Regions from separate parts of the Mesorhizobium sp. EU05-FHT14A09 genome, predicted to be linked through region 2. Evidence: predicted binding sites of a transcription regulator. Region 2 holds the regulator's gene; each other region holds the start of a gene.
The links. Region 2 encodes LexA, which represses DNA repair genes until DNA is damaged. Its sites were predicted from a motif close to TGTTCNNNNTGTGTTCNG; they were not measured.
Positions count from the first base shown of each region.

Region 1: AC3WTO_RS29680 (YifB family Mg chelatase-like AAA ATPase) is a predicted target of LexA. The motif match lies at 2,416-2,433, and genes of this name have one in related genera.
Region 3: uvrA (excinuclease ABC subunit UvrA) is a predicted target of LexA. The motif match lies at 3,787-3,804, and genes of this name have one in related genera.
Region 4: AC3WTO_RS15405 (ATP-dependent helicase) is a predicted target of LexA. The motif match lies at 2,704-2,721, and genes of this name have one in related genera.

Region 1 is NZ_JBYTDF010000014.1:121,143-126,843, forward strand. Features, by position in the region: gene AC3WTO_RS29675 (hypothetical protein) at 1-766, opposite strand, end outside; gene AC3WTO_RS29680 (YifB family Mg chelatase-like AAA ATPase) at 803-2,335, opposite strand; gene gshB (glutathione synthase) at 2,501-3,442, opposite strand; gene AC3WTO_RS29690 (DMT family transporter) at 3,635-3,997, opposite strand; gene AC3WTO_RS29695 (class I SAM-dependent methyltransferase) at 4,000-4,698, opposite strand; gene AC3WTO_RS29700 (glycosyltransferase) at 4,722-5,701, opposite strand, start outside; gene AC3WTO_RS29705 (GtrA family protein) at 5,600-5,701, shown strand, end outside.
Region 2 is NZ_JBYTDF010000002.1:160,834-166,534, reverse strand. Features, by position in the region: gene gltX (glutamate--tRNA ligase) at 1-1,116, opposite strand, end outside; gene AC3WTO_RS08110 (ComEC/Rec2 family competence protein) at 1,208-3,754, shown strand; gene lexA (transcriptional repressor LexA) at 3,781-4,503, opposite strand; gene AC3WTO_RS08100 (LysR family transcriptional regulator) at 4,697-5,584, opposite strand; gene AC3WTO_RS08095 (antibiotic biosynthesis monooxygenase) at 5,700-5,701, shown strand, end outside.
Region 3 is NZ_JBYTDF010000002.1:425,437-431,137, reverse strand. Features, by position in the region: gene AC3WTO_RS09510 (hypothetical protein) at 1-106, opposite strand, end outside; gene AC3WTO_RS09505 (DUF302 domain-containing protein) at 318-725, opposite strand; gene uvrA (excinuclease ABC subunit UvrA) at 722-3,643, opposite strand; gene AC3WTO_RS09495 (hypothetical protein) at 4,345-4,644, opposite strand; gene AC3WTO_RS09490 (ATP-dependent Clp protease proteolytic subunit) at 4,704-5,309, opposite strand; gene AC3WTO_RS09485 (SRPBCC family protein) at 5,430-5,701, opposite strand, start outside.
Region 4 is NZ_JBYTDF010000004.1:46,204-51,904, reverse strand. Features, by position in the region: gene AC3WTO_RS15405 (ATP-dependent helicase) at 1-2,661, opposite strand, end outside; gene AC3WTO_RS15400 (glyoxalase superfamily protein) at 2,928-3,488, shown strand; gene AC3WTO_RS15395 (hypothetical protein) at 3,646-3,927, shown strand; gene AC3WTO_RS15390 (hypothetical protein) at 4,104-4,301, opposite strand; gene AC3WTO_RS15385 (thioesterase family protein) at 4,445-4,930, opposite strand; gene AC3WTO_RS15380 (FAD-binding oxidoreductase) at 5,139-5,701, shown strand, end outside.

The DNA of each region.
Region 1 (5,701 bases), on a different contig from region 2:
TGGACAGGAACAATCGGCCAGGACGCTTGGCAGTGCAGAAGAAACCGATCTGCATTTCTCGTTCGACATCAGACACGGTTCGCGAAAACGCCTGGTAGCCATCCTCGCGAAATTGCAGGCGCCACGCCGCCTGCGCTGGCGGCATTTCGCCAGTCAACGCCCGGGTCACCCGGGGTGCCGACGCGACAAATCCGCTTTGCACTTCCCCCGGATAACGGGTTAGCCCCCAGCCTTCGGCATCCTCCCGGCTGAACCAGAGAATGTCATCCGGCGCGACATCGGTGACAAAAGCCGCGACGCTGCCATGCGGTACGCCATGCGCAACGGCATGTTGGCCGAGCAAGTCATTGCACTTCTGGCTGGGCACCCCTGCAAGAGAACAGGAATGCTGCCCGAGCAGCCCATGCTCTTCGACGGTGCGATAGCCGCCGGCCACGAAAATGATGGATGCGCAGGCGGATGCGCATCTGGCTCCATCGGGCACAATCACATGGAACGGATGGGTATCCATCAATCTTGAGATCACCAGGGCTTCCTCAACCAGACCTCCCGGGCTGTCGAGCAACAGAACCGGAACCCCATGCGGGAGTGGTGGGACAGCGTCGATGAGCTTCGCAAATTCGTCCGCCGTCCCCTCGGCGATGCGGCCGGACAGGCGAAGAACGGTGTGGCCCCGCCATTTCTCGATGCTCACCCCTGCCGCATGGCTGGAACTCGCATTCGCCAGCAACAGAAACATCGTAGTGATGAACAACTTGATCGACAAAACGGATCTCGCTCATTTCTGGAACCGGCTGCAGCGTCAGGCTGCATGCGACAAACGCTCTGGAGCCATGCGATACGAGATCGCCTCGGCGAGATGGATCCGCCCGACGGTTTCGCAATCATCGAGATCGGCAAGCGTGCGGGCAACTTTCAGCACACGGTGATAGGCCCGAGCCGAAAAACCGAGTTTTTCACTGGCTTCGCTCAGCAGAGCAAGGCCCGCCTTGTCCGGCGCCGCGATCACCTCGATCATGGCCGGCGAACAATGGGCATTGAGAGCAACGCCGCTGATGCCCTGAGTCTCGAAACGCCGGCGCTGGATATTTCGCGCCCGTGCCACCCGCTCGGCAACCACCACGCTCGCCTCCGCCCGGTCCGGACGGATCAGATCGCTGGCCGAGACGGCCGGCACATCAACCCTGAGGTCGATGCGATCGAGCAGCGGTCCCGAGATGCGGGCCTGGTAGTCGGTGCGGCAGCGATCGCCGCGCAGACAGCGATAGCCGGGTTCACCGGCCATGCCGCACCGGCACGGATTCATCGCCGCGATCAGCTGGAAGCGCGCCGGATAGGCAACGCGATGATTGGCGCGCGCAATCACGCAATCGCCAGTCTCCAGTGGCTGGCGTAGCGCATCGAGCGCCTGCGGCGAGAACTCGGGAAATTCATCGAGGAAGAGCACGCCGTTGTGGGCGAGCGATACCTCCCCAGGGCGTACTTTCAGGCCACCGCCAACCATCGCCGCCATCGAAGCCGAATGATGAGGCGCTCGAAATGGCCGCCGGTCGGTCAACTTGCCGCCGGCGAGTTCGCCTGCGACCGAGGCGATCATCGAGACTTCCAGCAGCTCCTTCGGCTCCAGCGGCGGCAGGATCGAAGGCAGGCGCTGTGCCAGCATCGACTTGCCGGAACCTGGTGGGCCGACCATCAGCAGGTTGTGCCCGCCCGCGGCCGTGACTTCCAGCGCGCGCTTGGCACTCTCCTGACCTTTGACATCGGCGAGGTCGGGCAGGTTGCGTGCGCTCTGATGCACGCCGGGCTCGGGGCGCGACAGCACCTGCGTGCCGCGAAAATGATTGGCCATGGCGATCAGGCTGCGCGGCGCCACGATATCGATGTCGGGGCCGGCCCAGGCCGCCTCGGGGCCGCAAGCATGCGGGCAGATCAGCCCGCGTCCCTCGGCGTTGGCACCCACTGCCGCCGGCAAGGCTCCGGCAACCGCCGCGATCGTGCCGTCCAGCGACAGCTCGCCCAGCACGACGTAGGAGGCCAGCATGTCGCCGGGGATTGCGCCGAGCGCGGCCATCAGGCCGAGCGCAATCGGCAGGTCGTAGTGACTGCCTTCCTTCGGCAGATCCGCGGGAGCCAGATTGACGGTCACCTTGCGGGCCGGCATCGACAGGCCGGAGGCATGAAGCGCTGCCTGGACGCGTTCGCGGCTCTCAGCCACCGCCTTGTCGGGCAAGCCGACGATCGACATGCCAACCTTGCCGGGCGCGATCATCACCTGCACGTCGACCGGAACGGCCTCGATGCCCTGGAACGCCACCGTGCGAACGCGAGAAACCATCCGAGCCCCCAGGGCGGGTACCCAACCCGCATGGCCGGAACGGCCACTGGATCAAGAAAGCATGGTTTTCCGATCAGATCAAGAACAATACAGGAACAAATAATCGCAGGAATTGCATCGCATGCGGCCGGTTGTACTGCCGCGCCGAGGTGACCTGGAACAAGGCTAACCGCGCTTGGCTTCCACCGCACCCCAGAACAGCGCGGCGATGTCGGCACCGCCGAAACGCTTCACTTCGCGGATGCCAGTCGGCGAGGTGACGTTGATCTCGGTCATGTAGTCGCCGATGACATCGATTCCGACGAGAATGAAGCCACGTTCTTTCAGCGACGGGCCGATGCGGGCGCAGATCTCGCGCTCGCGCGCCGTCAAATCCGTTTTTTCGGCCCGCCCGCCGACATGCATGTTGGAGCGCGACTCGAATTCGGCCGGCACGCGGTTGATGGCGCCGACTGGCTCGCCGTCAATGAGGATGATGCGCTTGTCGCCCTTGCGCACATCCTTCAGATAGCGCTGGACGATATAGGGCTCCCGGAACAGCTGGCCGAACATTTCCAGCAGCGAGGCCAGATTGCGGTCGGCCTCCTGCAGATGGAAGATGCCGGCGCCGCCATTGCCGTAAAGCGGCTTGACGATGATGTCGCCGAATTCCTTGCGGAAAGCCGCCACTTCCTGCGGATCCTTGGTGATCAGCGTTTCCGGCATCAGATCAGCAAATTCGGTGACGAATATCTTCTCCGGACTGTTGCGAACCCAGGCCGGATCGTTGACCACCAGCGTCTTCGGATGGATGCGCTCCAGAATGTGTGTGGTGGTGATGTAGTTCATGTCGAAGGGCGGGTCCTGACGCAGCAGGATGACATCCATCTCGGAGAGATCGGTGCGCACGGCTCCGCCGAGCGTGAAATGGTCGCCCTTGACATCGCGCACCTGCATCTCCTCGATGCGGGCGAAGACCTTGCCGTCACGCAGCGATAGCCGGTCGGGCGTGTAGTGGTACAGCGTGTGCCCGCGCCGCTGCGCCTCGAGCGAGAGCGCGAAGGACGTGTCGCCGGCGATGTTGACGGTCGAGACATGGTCCATCTGGACAGCGACTTTGAGGGACATGCAGGGTCTCCGATCTAGAGCATTTCCAGCAAAAGTGCGTGGCGGTTTTGCGTTCGGAATTGCACAATAACAAAGAGTTAGGGCGCTCCGCGTTTCCGCGAAAAGCCGAAACGCTTCAATGAGCAGGACATGAAGGGACGAGCCTGAACCTGTCAAGCGCCGCATCGGCCCACAACGCAAGGTTCGTCTGCATCAGGCGTTGATGACGATCAGTCCACCGACAATCAGTGCCGTGCCCAGCATGTATCTCAAGGTGAGTGCCTCTCCCAGCAGACCCCAGGCCAGGAGCGGCACGACACAGAAAGTCATCGCCATGAAAGGATAGGCAACCGTGAGCGGCACGGATTTCAGCACATAGACCCAGACGATCGTGCCGATGCCATAGATGGCAAAGGCCGAAAGCAGATAAGGATCCAGGATGGTCGCCATCAGACCTGCCAGATCAGCGGCGCCGGCCCGGGCGCTTGTGAGCTTGAAGAGTACCTGACCTGCCGAAATCATCAGCGGCGTCAGCAACAGCCCGGCCAGAACGGGAAAAGGCAGCGCACCGATCACGATCAGGCCCCGGGCCGGTCTTCGCAATAGAAGATATCGCGTCCGATATCGACGCAGACATGGTTGGTCGGCACAGGATGCATCGCCCGCAGGAACGAGTGCGTGTAGGGGAAGAAATTGAAATGTGGGTTGAAGGAATAGCGGTACTCCCGCTCGCGCGGTACGACGATGATCAGGCGCTTGCGCGCGATACGCCGCAATTCGGCAATGGCCTGCCGGTATTCGAGGACATGCTCGATGACATGCGTGCAGACCACCGTGTCGAAGGTGCCGTCTTCAAACGGCAGGTCTTCGATGCGCGCGGCAACATAGTCGATACCGTCGATTGCCGCTGCGTCGTCCACCACAAAATCGACGCCGACATAGCGTCCGCTTCCATGCGAAGCGCGGATACGATTCAAGAGAACGCCGGTGCCGCAGCCGACGTCGCAGAGCGACTGGCCAACGGCCGCAGCAATGATCTTTTCTATACAGGCTTCGGAGTTGTCTGTGCCCTCATGAACCCTTGGATGGTCGCGATAGAGCGTCTCGTACTCCTCAGCGGTCAGAAAAGGTGCGCGTTCCCGAAATGACGCCAGCCGAGAGATATGATCGCCCCAGGCCAGACTGGCGACCGACCGGAACAGTCGTGAGTCACGGATGACCGGCGGCAGAACATCTTCCAGAACGAAACGGATGCGATTGGTGGTTTCGCGATTCAAGCAGAACTCTCCAACGATGGCTGTCAGGCCGCTCTCTTCGACGCAGCTGGTGTCGAGGCAGTATTACTTTGGCGACCCGGCATGCTGAGATAGAAAATACGCTTCTGCTCTGCCCGGCCACGCGAGACGGAATCAAGAACCAGTCCGGTTGCCAGCATCAACATCGACAGGAGCAGCAATCCGACCGAAAGCACCCAGGTGGGAATGCGCAGCACGAGACCCGTTTCGGCAAATTCGACAAACACCGGCACGCCCAGAATTGCGCTGGCAGTCAGCAGAAAAACGGAAATCCCTCCGAAGAAGCGCAGCGGCTGCGTTTCCTTCATCAGCATGGTGAACATCCACAAAATCTTGGCGCCATCCCGAAAGGTCGAGAGCTTCGACGATGAGCCTTCAACACGGCGGCCATAGTCGAGCGCGATCTCGCTGACCGGCAGCTTGAGCTGTGAAGCGTGCACCGACATCTCCGTCTCGATCTCGAAACCGCCCGAGACCGCCGGGAAACTCTTGACGAAACGCCGGCTGAAGACGCGATAGCCGGAGAAAATGTCCGTGAAATCCCGTCCGAACAGACGCTTGTACAGGCTGTTGAACAGACGATTGCCAAAAGCATGGCCCTGCCGGCCGGCATCGTCTGTCACACCGCGACGTGTGCCAACGACCATGTCGCAACGCTCGGTCAGCAGAGTATTGATGAGCAGCGGCGCATCCTCGGGCGCGTAGGTGCCATCGCCGTCGGCCATCAAATAGATATCGGCATCGATGTCGGCGAACATGCGCCGCACGACATTGCCCTTGCCCTGCCTGGGTTCACGCACCACGACCGCACCGGCCGCGCGCGCCTTCAGTGCGGTGAGGTCCTTGGAATTGTTGTCATAGACATAGATGGTCGCGGCGGGCAGTGCCTCGCGAAATCGACACACAACGTCAGCGATGGTCGGTTCTTCATTGTAGCAGGGCAACAGTACCGCGATCGTTGGTTCGTAGCGGACTTCGTGTACCA
Region 2 (5,701 bases):
GAGGCTGTCGGCGAGCTCGACCAACGTCTTGGCGCGTTCCTTCAGGCCAGGCATCGCCTGCAGCACCTGGGCCTTCTTCTGCTCGTCCAGCTGGGCGGCCAGCGCCTCGCCATTCGGCAGATGGGGCAGCGTGTCGAAAAACACCTTGGTCAGTGCCGCATCCTCCATGCCGCGCATGTGCACGCCGTTCAGCGCCTCGAGCTTGGCGAAGTCGAAACGAGCGGCACCTTTGTTTACGTCGCCGATGTCGAACCACGACACCATCTGCGCGATCGACATGACCTCGTCGTCGCCATGGCTCCAGCCGAGACGCGCGAGATAGTTGAGCAGCGCCTCGGGCAGGTAGCCCATGGCGCGATAGGCTTCGACCCCGAGCGCGCCATGGCGCTTGGACAGCTTGGCCCCATCGGCGCCGTGGATCAGCGGGATATGTGCCATCTTCGGCACATCCCAGCCCATGGCGCGGTAGATCGCGGTCTGACGCGCAGCGTTGGTCAGATGGTCGTCGCCGCGAATGATGTGGGTGACGCCCATGTCATGGTCGTCGACCACGACTGCGTGCATATAGGTCGGTATGCCGTCCGAACGCAGGATGATGAAGTCGTCGAGATCCTTGTTTGGAAAGCGCACCTCACCCTGCACGAGATCGTCGACGACGGTCTCACCCTCGCGTGGCACCTTGATGCGGATAGCGCCGGCAACACCCTTCGGCGCCTCGGAAGCGTCGCGGTCGCGCCAATGGCCATTGTAGCGCGGCGGCAATCCCTGCGCGCGGGCGCCTTCCCGCATGGCGTCGAGCTCGGCAGGTGTCTCGTAGGCATAATAAGCCTTGCCCAACCGCACCAGTTCCTCGGCGACCTCGCGATGGCGTGCGGCACGCTGGAACTGTGAGACAGCCTCGCCGTCCCAGGTCAGGCCCAGCCAGGTCAGCCCCTCCAGTATGGCGGCAGTGGCGGCCTCGGTTGAGCGCTCGCGATCGGTGTCTTCAATGCGCAGCAGCATCTTGCCATTGGTGTGCTTGGCATACAGCCAATTGAACAGCGCAGTGCGTGCGCCGCCGATGTGCAGATAACCGGTGGGTGAGGGAGCGAAACGGGTGACGACCTGATCGGACATGAAACTCTCGGGGAGAAGCGCAGATGCGCGGACTTTCGTTGTTTGGGCGTTCATGTAGCATAGGAGGTCAGGGGCGCAAGGGGCAGGCCCGATGGCTGGACCGGGGAGGGTTGGGCGAGGGGACGCTGATGCCGAACAAGGCATCAACGAGCGTCTTCTGTTCGCGTCTTCTGCGGCTGACGCCGATGGCGCCACTGCTGTGACGGCGGACGCGCCGGCGATCGAAATGCCGTCAGCGCTCGACGATCTGATCGCGGAACGGCGAAGATTGCGTTCCGAAGCCACAGCCGTTCCCGCTGACGATCCGTCATGGCCGATGGTCCGCTGGCCAGGCTTGCGAAAGCTGATCGGTCGAGATCCGCGCGCTCTGTTGGCCGGCGCGGTTGCGTTGGAGTTCGATCGTGGCGTTGCCTTCCTGTTCGTGCCGGTTTTTCTGGCAACTGGGGCGACGGTCTACTTTTGGCTCGATGCAGAACCGGCCTTCCCGCAACTGATCGCCAGCAGCCTGGTTCTGGCGGTCATCACATTGCTCTCGCGCTCCCGCCCTGGTGTGCACCTTGCGGCGATGGCGATACTGCTCCTCGTGCTCGGCATCCTTGCGGGCAAGGTCGAGACATGGCGCATGCCTGGCGATACGCTGGGAGCACAGGTGTCGACCAGTGTGACCGGCAGGGTCATCTCCGTCGAGCCAACGGCAACCGGGCGGACGCGGTTGACGCTGGACGTCATACGCACCGAGCGGCCCAAGCTGCGCTATCAGCCCCAACGCGTACGGCTGTCAGCGCTGGCAATGCCAGCCGATATCCGTGCCGGATCGATCGTGTCCGGCTACGCTCGACTGATGCCGCCCGCCGGCCCGGTGCGACCTGGCGGCTATGATTTTTCCTTCGAAAGCTATTTCGACGGGATCGGCGCGACCGGCTTCTTCATGGGCAAGCCCAGGCTTGTCTCTCCGGGAGAGGAAACGGCACCGCTCGCCACTCGGCTGTCTGTCGCCGTCGAGACCGCACGCGAGACGATTGCAGATCGCATTCGTGCTTCGATCGGCGGGCCGGAAGGAGAGATCGCCGCAGCGCTGATCGTCGGCGTGCGCGCCGGTATTCCAGATTCTGTCAATGAAGCGATGCGACGGACGGGCATCTATCACATCATCTCGATATCCGGCCTGCATATGGCGTTGGTGGCAGGCACCATAATGCTGCTGTTGCGCGGGGCGTTCGCGCTGTTTCCCGATTTCTCTGCGCGTCGGCCGGTCAAGAAGTATGCCGCTTTCGCTGCTCTCTGTTCGATCGCCGCCTATCTTGCGATCTCCGGCGTGGTGGTGGCGGCAGAACGCAGCTTCATCATGTTGTCGGTGATGCTGATCGCGGTGCTGTTCGATCGTGCGGCGTTGTCGATGCGCAATCTGGCAATCTCGGCGGTGATCGTCATCCTGACCGCGCCGCATGAGGTGGTTGGTCCGTCTTTCCAGATGTCGTTTGCAGCGACCGCTGCGCTGATCGGCGCCTACGCGGCCTGGGCTCAACGGCGTGAAGTGATGCCCGTAGCCGCACCGCCTGCGCGCTCTTTCGTTGGTTTTCTCGCGCATAAGTCTTTGATCGCAGTTGGCGCAATGGCCGCAACCTCGATCGTGGCCGGCCTTGCGACAACGCTGTTCGCGGTTTGGCATTTTCAGCGGGTGTCGCCGCTTAGCCTGTTTGCCAATCTGGCCGTCATGCCGGTGGTTTCGCTTGTCGTCATGCCGGCGGCCGTACTCAGCGCACTCGCGATGCCCTTTGGCGCCGATGGACCGTTCCTTTATGCGATGGGAAAGGGACTTACGGTCATGATGGCAATCGCCGACTGGATTTCCGCGCGCTCGCCTGTCGATGGTGTTGGTCTGGTTTCGACGCAATCGGTGCTTTTCGTCACCGCCGCGCTCGCCATCGGCGCGATGACGACGACATGGTTGCGGTTGCTGGCCTTACCTTTTGCGCTTGCCGGTCTGCTGACGATGGGCAATGTCGAAACACCCGATGTGCTGATCTCCGAGGACGCGCGCCTTGTGGCTCTGCCAATCGGCGGCGACGAGATAGCGGTCAGCAGGGCGCGACCCAATCCGTTTACGTTCGACAACTGGCGCAGGGCGCTCAATCTGGAGACAACAATCTTACCCGAAGATGTTTCGGGTGACGTCGATCTGACTGTTGAAAATGCGCTCGATATGCCCCTCGGAACGCCATTCCTGTGCGCTCGGCGGCTGTGCTTTGCCCGTCACCTGTCAGGTGCCGTCGTGGTGACGGCCGCCAGCACCGAGTCTGCCAAATCGGCCTGCGCGGTTGCGTCGCTTATTGTCATCGACGATGCAACCGCCCCCGACCCCTGCAACGATCCCGCAGTCGTGGTTGTCACCAAGCAGGATCTCGCCCGCGTCGGCAGTGCCGCAGTATGGTTTAACGCCTCTGCAGATAAGCCGGCTAATATCTCGTTCGCGCTCGATACCAAGGATCGACCCTGGCACATGCAACGAGGCTTTACGCGCGAGGCGAGGGGATTACCGCCGCGGCCGGAAAAGGCGTACAAGTCCAAAGGCAGGCCGGACAAGATACCTTCCCGGACTGCCGTCAACGCTGATGTCGTTCATAAAAACGATAAATAGCCGGCTAATTGACTAAGGTCCGCGCTTCAATACCGACGGATCAACCCGACCAACTTGCCTTGTACCTTGACCCGGTCTGGGCCGAAAATGCGGGTCTCGTAGGCGGGATTGGCAGCCTCCAGCGCGATCGAGGCACCCTTGCGACGAAAACGCTTGAGCGTCGCTTCTTCCTCGTCGACGAGAGCCACGACGATTTCGCCCGGATTGGCCGAATTGGCATTGCGGATGATGACCGTATCGCCATCGAAGATACCGGCTTCGATCATGGAGTCACCTTTGACTTCCAGGGCATAGTGCTCGCCGCCCGAAATCATGTCCGGCGGCACGGAAATCGAATGCGTTCGATGTTGGATGGCGTCGATCGGCACACCAGCCGCGATGCGTCCCATGACCGGGATGGAAACGGCGGCGGTAGCGTCGTCGTCATTGCTGGGAGCCTGCAGGCGCTGCGGCTCCTTGGGTACCGTGCGACCCAGGCTGCCCTGGATGACGGCCGGTGAAAACTTCTTGGCCGCATTGAGGCCAGGAGCGATCGAGTCGGGGAGGCGCAGCACCTCGAGTGCACGGGCCCGGTTTGGCAGGCGGCGAATGAAGCCGCGCTCCTCCAGAGCGGTGATCAGCCTGTGGATGCCCGACTTCGACGCCAGATCGAGCGCTTCTTTCATCTCGTCGAAGGACGGTGGAATCCCGCTTTCCTTCAGCCGCTCATGGATGAAGAGCAAAAGCTCGTGTTGCTTGCGTGTCAGCATCGCCACCCTCCGTGGAACGGAACCGGAATCAGAAAAACAAACCCGGAACAAACACTATCTGTTCCATTTGTGTTCCGCAACCATTTAAAGTTTAATGAATTTGTTGACCCTTTGTTCAGCGTAACGGCGGGGATGGCTGCTTCTTGTTCCGCGAGGTCGCGTCGTGGAATCCAGGAAGGCGCGCCGCTCGCACTTAATCAGCAAACAGATTTTCGACCATGTAGTCGACGAAGACACGGACCTTGGGCGAGAGGTGGCGACTTGTTGGCCACAGGATGCGGAAGGTTCCGGTTTCGCCAAGATAATCGGTCAGCAGCGATACAAGTTTGCCCTGGGCCAGTTCGGTCGATACCGCGAATGGCGGCAGGCAAGTGACGCCGAAAGATCGCTCGGCGAGGTAGATCAATGGCTCCAGCGTGCTCGCAACGGTGGTCACGGGAAGATCGAGTTTCACATCGCGCCCATCGCGCATGAGGGGCCAGGGTTCGAGCCGCCCGGAATTCGCATAGCGATGATGAAGGCAACGGTGTTTGAGGAGGTCTTCCGGCGTCTCGGGTGTGCCGTTTTCGGCGAGATATTTCGGCGCTGCCACGATCTTATGCCGGAAAGTGCCGAGCTTGCGGCTCATCAGGCGCGTGTCCCCGACATCTCCGGTGCGGATCACCGCATCAAAGCCCTCTTCGATGACGTCGACGAGCCGGTCGGTAAAATCGAGGTCGAGATTGATATCCGGATATCGTTCCATGAAGGCCGACATTGTCGGCATCAACAGCATGCCCGCGAGCGGGAGGGAAACACGAAGCTGCCCGCGCGGGGTCACCTGCGATCTCGAAAGCTGGACCTGCGCCTGTTCGTATTCCGATTGGATGCGCCGGCATGTCGCAAGGAAGAAGCTTCCCTCTTCAGTAAGGGCCATGCTCCGCGTGGAGCGGTGAAAGAGCCGGGCACCCATTTCGTTTTCAAGGCGCGCGACGGCTTTGCCGACAGCGGAAGCAGTGAGGCCGAGTCGCTGCGCTGCGCCGATAAAGCTTCCGGCTTCCGCGACCTGCACGAAGATGCCGAGTGTTCCAAGTCTGTCCAATTGCGGAATTTTCTTCGTTAGTTATGAGAATGCGAGAATATTTATCTGCCTGTTTGTCCTGAATATCCAGAGGACGCCGCGGCAAGACAGCCGCGATCGTCAGATGGAGACTTTCAT
Region 3 (5,701 bases), 260 kb from region 2:
TTCCGTTCAGCACCAGGAGCATCAGCGCGTTTGGCAAAATCTCCTTGATCGCGCGGGTTGTGTTACAGGGCCGGCGCTCCAGCTCAAAGCTCCCCATCTCCTCCATTTGAGGTATGTACCTTGGATTAAGATGCGCTAACATTAAGGTAGACCGTTAATACCGTTCTCCCGGTTCTTTGGCTCGGGGGCGCGGCGCGGTGCCAACGGCCGCGTTGCCGCCAAATGCTAGGGGAGAGCAGGCGAAAGATTTCGTCTGCTTTTTTTTTGTTCTTGTTTCCGTGTCTGCTGCTGTCCTGCATCGGACAAACTCGCCAGGGCTATTCCTGGCCGGCCGCCATCCTGACGACCTTGTCCATGCCGCCGACAATCGCCTGGATCGCTTTTGCGCTGGCATCACCGAGTGCATGCCGGGTGGCGATCCACTCCGCCGTGTTGTAAGAGAGCCAGACCTTGCCGTCCTGATCTTCCCAGGCGAGCGCTTTTACCGGCAGGTCGATACCGGCAATCTGCCTGTCCAGCATCAGCGGCGTTCCGCCCTTCGGATTGCCGAAGATCAAAAGCTGTGTCGGGCGAAGTGTCATGCCGGCGTCAAGCGCGCCGGCTCCATGATCGATGCGGGCAAACACGTAGAGGCCCAGTCCTGTCACCGTCTCTACCAGGCGATCGACGGTTTCGGATACCCCGAACCGGCTTTCGACGGAGACGACGCCTTCGCTGTCGCTCACTCGGCCGCCTCTCGTTTGCCTTTCGGCCGGCGTTCGAGAAGTTCCTTCAGGAACTGGCCGGTGTAGCTGCGCGGTTCCGCGACGATATCTTCCGGCGTGCCCGAGGCGACGAGTTCGCCGCCGCCGTCGCCACCCTCAGGGCCGAGATCGAGCACCCAGTCGGCAGTCTTGATGACCTCGAGATTGTGTTCGATGACGATCACCGTGTTGCCCTGGTCGACCAGTTCATGCAGCACCTCCAGAAGCTTCGCGACGTCGTGGAAATGCAGCCCGGTGGTCGGCTCGTCGAGGATGTAGAGCGTCTTGCCAGTGGCCTTGCGGGACAGTTCCTTGGCAAGCTTGATGCGCTGCGCCTCACCACCCGACAGCGTGGTTGCCTGCTGGCCGATGTGGATATAGCCGAGGCCGACCTGATTGAGCGTGATCAGCTTGTCGCGCACCGCAGGCACCGCAGCGAAAAACTCGACGCCTTCCTCGACGGTCATGTCGAGCACGTCGGCGATCGACTTGCCTTTGAAGGTGACGTCCAGCGTTTCGCGGTTGTAGCGTTTGCCGTGGCAGACGTCGCAGGTGACATAGACGTCCGGCAGGAAGTGCATCTCGATCTTGATAACGCCATCGCCCTGGCATGCCTCGCAGCGACCGCCCTTGACGTTGAAGGAGAAGCGGCCTGGCTGGTAACCACGTGCCTTGGCTTCGGGCAGGCCGGCGAACCAGTCACGGATCGGCGTGAAGGCGCCGGTGTAGGTGGCGGGATTGGAACGCGGCGTACGGCCGATCGGGCTTTGGTCGATGTCGATGACCTTGTCGAGGAATTCCAGGCCCTCAATGCGGTCATGTTCGGCCGGGTGCTCGCGCGAACCCATGATGCGGCGGGACGCGGCCTTGAACAGCGTCTCGATCAGGAAGGTCGACTTGCCGCCACCGGAGACGCCAGTCACCGCGGTGAAGGTGCCGAGCGGGAATTCGGCGGTCACGTTCTTCAGATTGTTGCCGCGCGCGCCGACAACCTTGACGCGCTTGCCCTTCTTGCCTGGGCGCCGTTCGACAGGCGTCGCCACTTCAAGCTCGCCGGACAGATATTTGCCTGTGATCGAGGCCGGGTTGGCCATCACTTCGCGTGGCGTGCCCTGGGCAATGATGCGGCCGCCGTGAATGCCTGCCGCCGGGCCGATGTCGACGACATAGTCGGCGGTGAGGATGGCGTCTTCGTCGTGTTCGACGACGATCACCGTATTGCCGATATCACGCAGGTGTTTCAGCGTCTCCAGCAGGCGTGCATTGTCGCGCTGGTGCAGGCCGATCGACGGCTCGTCCAGCACATAAAGCACGCCGGTGAGACCGGAGCCGATCTGCGAGGCAAGACGGATACGCTGGCTTTCACCACCCGAAAGCGTGCCGGAATTGCGCGACAGCGTCAGGTAGTCGAGACCGACGTCGTTGAGGAAGCGCAGCCGCTCGCGGATTTCCTTCAGGATGCGGATAGCGATCTCGTTCTGCTTATCGTTGAGCTGCGCCGGCAGTTCATTGAACCAGAGATCGGCCTTGCGGATCGAGAGCTCGGTGACCTCGCCGATGTGCCTGCCGGCAATCTTCACCGCCAGCGCCTCCGGCTTCAGCCGATAGCCGGCGCAGGCGGGGCAGGGAGTGGCGGCCATGAAGCGCTCGATTTCCTCGCGCATCCAGGCCGATTCCGTCTCTTTCCAGCGCCGTTCGAGATTGGGGATCACGCCTTCGAAGGTCTTGGTGGTCTTGTAGGAGCGCAGGCCGTCATCATAGTTGAAGGTGACTTCACGCTCGCCGGTGCCGCGCAGGATAGCCTGCCTGGCGTCGTCCTTCAGATCCTTGAATTTGTCGCCGAGCTTGAAGTCGTAGGCCTTGCCCAGTGCTTCCAGCGTCTGCGAATAGTAGGGCGAGGTCGACTTTGCCCAAGGCGCCACCGCGCCATCGCGCAAGGTGATGTTGTCGTCCGGGACGACGAGGTTCTCGTCGATGGCACGCTGGCTGCCGAGGCCATCGCAGGTTGGGCAGGCGCCGAACGGATTGTTGAAGGAGAACAGCCGCGGCTCGATTTCCGGGATGGTGAAGCCGGAAACCGGACAGGCGAACTTTTCCGAGAAAAGAATGCGCTCGTGCGTCTCGTTCTTCGACTTGTAGGCAGATTCTTCCGCCGTCGCTGCCGCCGGCAGGGGCCGATCGGCGAATTCCGCAACCGCCAGCCCTTCAGCCAGCTTCAACGCGGTTTCCATGGAGTCGGCCAGGCGGGTGGCAAGGTCGGCACGCACGACGATACGGTCGACGATGACGTCGATATCGTGCTTGTATTTCTTGTCGAGCGCCGGAACGTCGGCGATCTCGTAGAAGGTGCCGTCGACCTTGACGCGCTGGAAGCCCTTCTTCTGGAGCTCCAGCAGTTCCTTCTTGTACTCGCCCTTGCGCCCACGCACCATCGGGGCGGTGATGTAGAGGCGCGTGCCTTCCTCCAGGGCCAGCACACGGTCGACCATCTGCGAAACCGTCTGGCTCTCAATTGGCAGGCCGGTGGCTGGCGAATAGGGAATGCCGACGCGTGCGAACAGCAGGCGCATGTAGTCGTAGATCTCGGTGACGGTACCGACCGTCGAGCGCGGATTGCGCGAGGTGGTCTTCTGCTCGATCGAGATGGCGGGCGACAGACCGTCGATCTGGTCGACGTCCGGCTTCTGCATCATCTCAAGGAACTGGCGGGCATAGGCCGAAAGACTTTCGACGTAGCGACGCTGCCCCTCGGCATAGATCGTGTCGAAGGCGAGGGACGATTTGCCCGAGCCGGACAGGCCGGTCATTACAACGAGGCTGTCTCGCGGCAGGTCCAGATCGACGTTCTTCAGATTGTGCTCGCGCGCGCCGCGAATGGAAATGTACTTATGGTCGGCCATGCCGCTCCGCCGCCTCAGCTAGCAATGTTTCGGATCGGCGACCCCAGCCGCCGTCCGTTCATATGGGTATTGTTGCCGCAAGATCGAGACTCTCGGGCGATCATGAGCGTTTAAGCGTCTTTCGCGCGGGCGAGCAAGCAAAAAAGAACAAAGGCCGAACGCGCTCCTGACAATGCGATGTCAGCAGAACGTGACGTTCCGGACCGTTCCGATCACAATTTTCGCAATCGGGCGACTGCCGGTTGACGCTGCGGAAGTGAAGGCGCAAGGTTAGCCGTCGCCTGAACCGATCGCCCCGTGGCGATCCTCGAGCCGGAAGGCGGTCTGCGAGGCGCCGCAGACCAGACGAGTGAGAGTTCGGCAGACAGCAAGAGCAACCAACAGAGGAGCGAGGCATGACCCCACCGGACAGTCCCTTCAGGCTCCAGCTGTCGTTGGAGCCACGGCGGGCATAGGTGTCAGGAAGGCTGCGCTTTCCGCGCAAACCGTGACCTGCCGATCCCCTACAATCAGAGACCACAAGTCGGGTCGTCGGCCGTGAGCCGCGAAGAACCCGAAATCCAAAGCCGGTAAAACGCTCCCGGCAAAATTGGGTAAAGCCCTAAAAAGCCCCGTCCGCATGCCAAGGCAGCGGCGGGGCTGTTCTTTTGTGGTGAGCCGCGTTTCAGCCTGCCGGCGGCAGATGCATCAGAACCCGCCGGCTATCGTCGTGGCGCGGGAAGATTGCCCGCCCCAACATCCACGATCACCGAACCGGAAATGCGCACATCCATATCGCCGACCTTGAACTGGCGGCCGGAGGCTGGATCATAGTCATCCGGCTCCGGTTGCGGGGCCGCCGGCTTGACAATGCTGTAGCCACCATTGACGCCGGGCAGCGGCTTTGCCGCCTGTTTGCCGGCGTCGCCGGCAAATCCAGACGATGTCGAAAGCAGGCCGGCTGCGAGCGCGGCGAGACACAACGGTGGCAGGCGACGAATGAGGACCATGGTGTTCAACATAGGTGTCTTCACCCGCCAGGGCCAGTGCCGTGGTGAAAGATGCGATGTGCGGTGACTTCTTACGCCGCCCGTTTGCGGGTGCCGTAAACATGGTCGACCACGCCCCATGTCCTGGCTTCCTCCGCATTCATGAAATGATCGCGATCGAGCGTGCTCTCGACTTCCTCGCGCGTGCGGCCGCAATGCTCGGCATAAAGATCGATCATCTGCCGCTTGGTCTTCAGTATGTCCTCGGCATGTCGCTGGATGTCCGAAGCCTGGCCCTGGAAGCCGCCGAGCGGCTGATGCAGCACGATCTTGCTGTTGGGAAGCGCGATGCGCCGGCCGGGGTCGCCAGCCATGAGCAGGAACGAGCCCATCGAGGCGGCAAAGCCCATGCACACGGTCGAGACCGGGCAGGAGATGTAGCGCATCGTGTCATAGATGGCGAAGCCGGAACTCACCACGCCGCCGGGTGAGTTGTTGTAGAGCGACACTTCCTTCTCGGGATTGTCCGCTTCGAGCGACAGCAGCTGCGCGCAGATGATCGCGGCCATGTTGTCCTCGATCTGGCCGTTGACGAAGATGATGCGTTCACGCAGCAGACGGGAGAAGATGTCGAAGGCGCGTTCGCCGCGGCTCGACTGTTCGATCACCATCGGCACAAGATTGGCGACACCGGACATTGTCTTGGTTCCTTCCTGTTTGCGCATGATCCCGAAAATCGGAATCGATTTTCGGAAAGGATCATGCGCCAAATCAAAGTGTTAGAGCGTCCTTTTGCGCGTCCGAATGGACGCGCGGCGCTAAGCGGCCATGCGCCATTGCGGCGCATTCGCCGCCGCGAGGGTTTTGGTGGGTTTTAGGGCATCGACGACGACGCTGCAGCGGGCACCTGAGATGCCGCAGACTGCCGTTGTCGCGGCGACGAAGCCGTCATGGACGACACGCAGATGCGTGCCGCCACCGGCGGCGCGTGTCAGTTCGAAGGTGACGACGCTGTCGAACCCTTCCGTAGCATTGGTTTTGTCGGCTTCGCGCCAGGAATAGCGCAGCAGGCGGCAAGGCTCGGCTTCCA
Region 4 (5,701 bases), on a different contig from region 2:
GCCAAACTTCTGGTGGAACACGCGATCACCGACCTTGAAAGCCGAAGGCGCGTCGGCCACCGATTTCGCTACCAGCTCGCCTTCGATGGTGCGGCCCTTCACCGAGGTGCGGCCGGCGCCATAGCCGGAATCGACCTCGCCGTAGCCGATGCGCTCGACCTGGTGGCCGCTGCGCGAGCCCCAGTTGCGGTCGGTCGCCTCGGTGCGGTTCTGCTGGGCGCGCTGCCAGCCCGGCGTGGCGTAGCTGTTGGAGAACGAGCCGCCCTGATCGCCGCGCGCCGCGCGGCCGCCCGAGGGTGAGCCGATGCTGTCGAAGCGCGAGGCGCCATAGGGGTTCTGGCGGCCGCCCGAGAAGCCGCCGCGGCCGGAAGCGAATGAGCCGCCGCCATAAGGATTGCCGTAGCCGCCGTAGTTCGAGCCATTGCCTTCCTGCACCTCGACATGGGCTTCCGGCAATTCGTCGAGGAAACGCGAGGGGATGGTCGACTGCCACAGCCCATGGATGCGGCGGTTGGAGACGAACCAGATGTGCAGGTTCTTCTTGGCGCGGGTCACGCCGACATAGGCCAGCCGACGCTCTTCCTCGAGGCCTGAGCGGCCGCCTTCGTCCAGCGCGCGCTGGTGCGGGAACAGGCCTTCCTCCCAGCCGGGCAGGAACACGGTCTCGAATTCCAGGCCCTTGGCCGAATGCAGCGTCATGATGGAGACGGCGTCGAGGCCTTCGTTCTGCTCGGCGTCCATCACCAGCGCGACATGTTCGAGGAAGGCGCGCAGCGATTCATATTCCTCCATGGAGCGGATCAGCTCCTTGAGGTTTTCCAGCCGCCCCGGCGCTTCCGCCGAGCGGTCGTTCTTCCACATGTCGGTGTAGCCGCTCTCCTCGAGGATCATCTCGGCGAGTTCGGTGTGCGGCGTGGAATCGATCAGGCCCTGCCAGCGGGCGAAGTTGGTGGCGACTTCGCGCAGCGCCGCACGCGGCTTGGGTTTCAGCTCATCGCTTTCCGCAAGGCGGGCGGAGGCCTCCAGCATCGGCACGCCGAGCGCACGGGCGGTGTCGTGGATCTGGCGGATGGTGGCGTCGCCCAGGCCGCGTTTCGGCACGTTGACGATGCGCTCGAAGGCGAGGTCGTCGCCGGAATTGGCGACGACGCGCATGAAGGCCATGGCGTCACGGATTTCCTGACGCTCATAGAAGCGCGGACCGCCGATAACCCGGTAGTTGAGTCCGATTTCGATGAAACGGTCTTCGAAGGAGCGCATCTGGAAGGAGGCGCGCACCAGGATCGCCATGTCGTTCAGCTTGTGGCGGGCTCGCTGATAGGCCTCGATCGCTTCGCCGACGGCGCGTGCTTCCTCGTCCGAATCCCAGGCGGCATGCACGTTGACCTTGGGATCTTCCGGATCCGGCCGGTCGGTGAACAGCGTCTTGCCGAGACGGCCTTCATTGTGCGCGATGAGATGCGCCGCTGCGCCCAGGATATGAGCGGTCGAGCGGTAGTTGCGCTCCAGGCGAATGACGGTGGCGCCCGGAAAATCCTTCTCGAAGCGCAGGATGTTGTCCACCTCGGCGCCGCGCCAGCCATAGATCGACTGGTCGTCATCGCCAACGCAGCAGATGTTGACCTTGTTTTCGCTCGCGCGCTGTTCCGCGCCTGATGGCGCGGGCGCTCCGCGGGGGGCTTGCGACGGCTCAGTCGCCCAATCGGGCTCGCGGCCGTCGGCCGTGTTTTCGTGGGCGGGCGAAAAGTCGCCCGGCGCACGGTCGCGCGCTTCGGCCGGTTGCGTGGCGCTGGACTGTTTCGGCCGCTGGGCCAGGAGCCGCAGCCACATATATTGCGCGGTGTTGGTGTCCTGGTACTCGTCGACGAGGATGTATTTGAATTTACGGTGGTATTCCGCCAGGACATCATGATGTCTGCGGAAGATGCGGATCGGATGCAGCAAAAGATCGCCGAAATCGCAGGCGTTCAGCGTGGTCAGCCGATCCTGATAAGCGCGGTAGAGTTCGCGGCCGCAGCCATTGGCGAAGGCGCGGGCATCGCCTTCCGGAATCTCGTCCGGGCCGAGGCCCTTGTTCTTCCAGGTGTCGACCATCTGCGCGAAGGTGCGCGGCGCCCAGCGCTTGTCGTCGAGGCCTTCAGCCTGGATCAGCTGCTTGATGAGGCGGGTGACGTCGTCGGTATCGAGGATGGTGAAATCCGAGCGCAGGCCGGCGAGTTCGGCATGGCGGCGCAACAGCTTGACGCCGATCGAGTGGAAGGTGCCCAGCCATGGCATGCCTTCGATCGCCTCGCCGACGAGGACGCCGATACGCTGCTTCATCTCGCGCGCGGCCTTGTTGGTGAAGGTGACGGCAAGGATCTGGCTCGGGAAGGCGCGGCCGGTGGCCAGGATGTGGGCGATGCGGGTGGTGAGCACGCGCGTCTTGCCCGTGCCAGCGCCGGCCAGGACCAGCACCGGACCTTCCGTGGTTTCCACGGCCTGCCGCTGCTCTGGGTTGAGGCCCTTCAGATATTCGGGCGGGTTGTTGTGGCCCTGGCGTGCCGCCATGGCGCGGGCCGCGATGCCGGACGGCGCAGCCTGCGAAGAAGGCGCACGCGCGGCGTCGAAACGCGGAGCGTCGTCCTCGTCAAAGAAGGGCATGTCGTGATCGCCGGCCATTTCGTCTCCGAATGTAGTGATTCGGACGAGAAAGGCCAGCAATGTTCACACACTGTTCCCGGATTCGACGGCTTTGATCCCTGTTGACGGCTCAATGCGACCTCGATAGCGTCCAGCAACGGCTCGACGCAGCCGGCAGTCCGCACCTTGAAAAGGTATGGCGAATGCGTCGCGATGATCCAGTCTGGTCCTTGTCCATGGGACGAAGGCACCGGCAATGCGGGCCCCGGTGAAGCTTTTCGTCCTGATGAGAAGGATCGCAGATCATGCGTACATTCCTGGATTCCAAGGCGATGGCAAAAGCCATGCGCGAAGCGCTTGCCGCCAAGAACATCGAAATCCCCCATTCCGAGGCGTTGGAGATCGTCGCCCGCCAGTTCGGGCTCGAGAGCTGGAACATCCTTTCGGCACGGATCGAACGCGGCGAGGGGACCGTCGCTCCCGGCAAGGCCGGCAATATCGTTTTCGAACAGGCCGTACCGATCGTCCGGATCTTCGATGTCGCCAAGGCGCACGAGTTCTATCTCGGATTCCTCGGTTTCAGCGTCGACTGGGAGCACCGTTACGGCGACAACTTCCCGCTCTACACGCAGGTGTCACGCGCGGGCCTCAGGCTGCATCTGTCCGAACATTCCGGCGATGCCAGCCCGGGTGGCAACATGGTCGTCTACATGAAGGGCACCGAGGCCTTTCAGCGCGAACTGGCAGCGAAAAATTATCGCTACATGAAGCCTGGGCTGGAGAAGGTGGAAGACCGGCTGGAGGTCGAGGTGATCGATCCGTTCGGCAACCGCATTCGTTTCATGGAGATCGTCGGAGGCGATTGATCCCGGGCTGCGTTCGCCGCAGGTTGCTGAATTTTTCAGCAGGCGTTTCCTGAAATCCACAGTAGCGCCTTGTTATCGTCGCGGCAGGCGAGTTTAGTCTTTGCTCCTTTGGTGCGGTCGGTTAAGTCTGTCCGCGCCAACCATTCAAGGCGAGGCCATGCAAGAACCGTTCGATTCCAAACCCCCGACCACGGTGGACGACAATTTCGACAAGGCAGCCATTGCCGTGATCGTGGTTTTCGGTGCGCTCATCATCGGCGGATTGATGGCGGCCAACCTGGTCTATGGCCACCGCAACGGCTTCCTCTACGCGCTGGGCGCGGCCGGCACCGCCTGGATCGCCGGGCACATGATCCTTTTCGATCTGCCGCGCGCCTATGCGCTGATGGTCGCAGCCTCGTTCCTGCTCGCGCTTTTGTCGACCTTGGCGCTCGCCTGAGCGGTCGCGCGCCACAGGCCTCGCGATCGAGGAAGAAACTCAGGACACTGGAGCAGGATGTGACTGCGTTGAATCAGCATCTCGCTCTATCTCATTGCTGAAGCATGATCTTTTCCGAAAACCGGTTTCCCTTTTTCGGAATCATGCTCTGCGGTTGCCGTTATTGACGGTTTGGTTCAGGCCGGACCGCGCTTGGAGCGCGCCTGCTTGATGACGGCACGCCAGCGCAGCATATCGAACGGGATCGGCTCGTTCGAATTTGCGATCTGGAAGATTTCATTGTTGAGATTCTTCAGCGAACGCCAGAAGTCGTAGTCGCTGATGCGCGGGTCGGCGGCCAGCTTTTCCGACAGAGCCTCGATATCGATCTTCATGTGCGTGCCTGGCCAGATTTCGGCTGGCCGTCTCCAGGCTTCTGTTCACCCTGAGGCCGTGTTTTCCGGTGCGCCGTCGATTCGCTCAACGGCATCAAGCGGGTTCTCCCCGTTCAGTATTGATTAAGGTTAACGGCGCGGCTTCAGCCGGCCTTGCGGCGGATGCCGATGGAGCGGCCTGCCCGTTCCGGCACGGGCAGGCCGGCATGGGCTTCACGCATCGTCTCGACCTTGGCCTGCACATCCGGCGGGAAGGGGGCGACCTTGGGTCCCGCCATATCGACATGCAGCGAAAGCGATTCCGAGGTCGCTGCCAGCCAGCCGTCGACATGGCGGATTTCCTGGTAAACGCGCAGCCGCTTCTCATCGTGGTCGAGAAGCTGGAAGGTGGCCGTCACCTTGTGGTCGAGATGCAGCTCCTGCACGTAGCAGACATGTACTTCGGCAGTGTAGATGGTGAGCTTGCGGTCGCGGGCATAGTTCGGTCCCATGCCCATCAGTTCGAAAGCGTCGTCCGAGCAGCGGTCGAACAGCACGTTGTAGTAAGCCATGTTGAGGTGGCCATTGTAGTCGATCCAGTCCTTCTCGATATCCATGATACGGGAGACGAAAGGGGCGGGGATGGACATTGAGATGTTTCCTCTGGCGCAACCGAATAACCACTGACGACCTGCTACTGGATCGAATGTCAAATTCGATCCGCTAGACACAGCGTGTGAGCAGATCTTTACTTCGCGCATATCGTTGTCGCAAAACCGCTGCACACTTTTGCGCGACATGCTTATGCAGCTGTAACTCGAGAACAAGGGCCGCGATGGTCCAATCGCGGAGGAAAGCATGGCTCTGAGCGACCTCGTATCGGTCGAACGCAATGAGAACGGCATCGCCGCCGTGCTCGGCATCCTGAAACAGCAGCTTGGCGAGCGGTTCCAGACCGGCGAGGCGATCCGTGAACAGCACGCCCATACCACCACCTACATCCCGACCCAGGCGCCGGACGGCGTCGCCTTCTGCGAGACGACGGAAGAGGTGCAGTCGGTGGTGCGGGCCTGCGCAGAACATCGCGTACCGGTCATCGCCTTTGGCGTCGGCACCTCGCTGGAGGGGCATGTGAATGCGCCGGGCGGCGGTATTTCTGTGGATCTATCACGCATGAACCAGGTCCTGGCGGTCAATGCCGAGGATCTGGATTGCCGCGTGGAGCCGGGCGTGACGCGCGAGCAACTCAACCAGCATTTGCGCGACACCGGCCTGTTCTTCCCGATCGATCCCGGCGCCAACGCCACGCTTGGCGGCATGGCAGCAACGCGTGCCTCAGGCACCAATGCGGTCCGCTACGGCACGATGCGCGAAAATGTGCTGTCGCTGGTCGCCGTCATGGCGGACGGCGAAATCGTGAA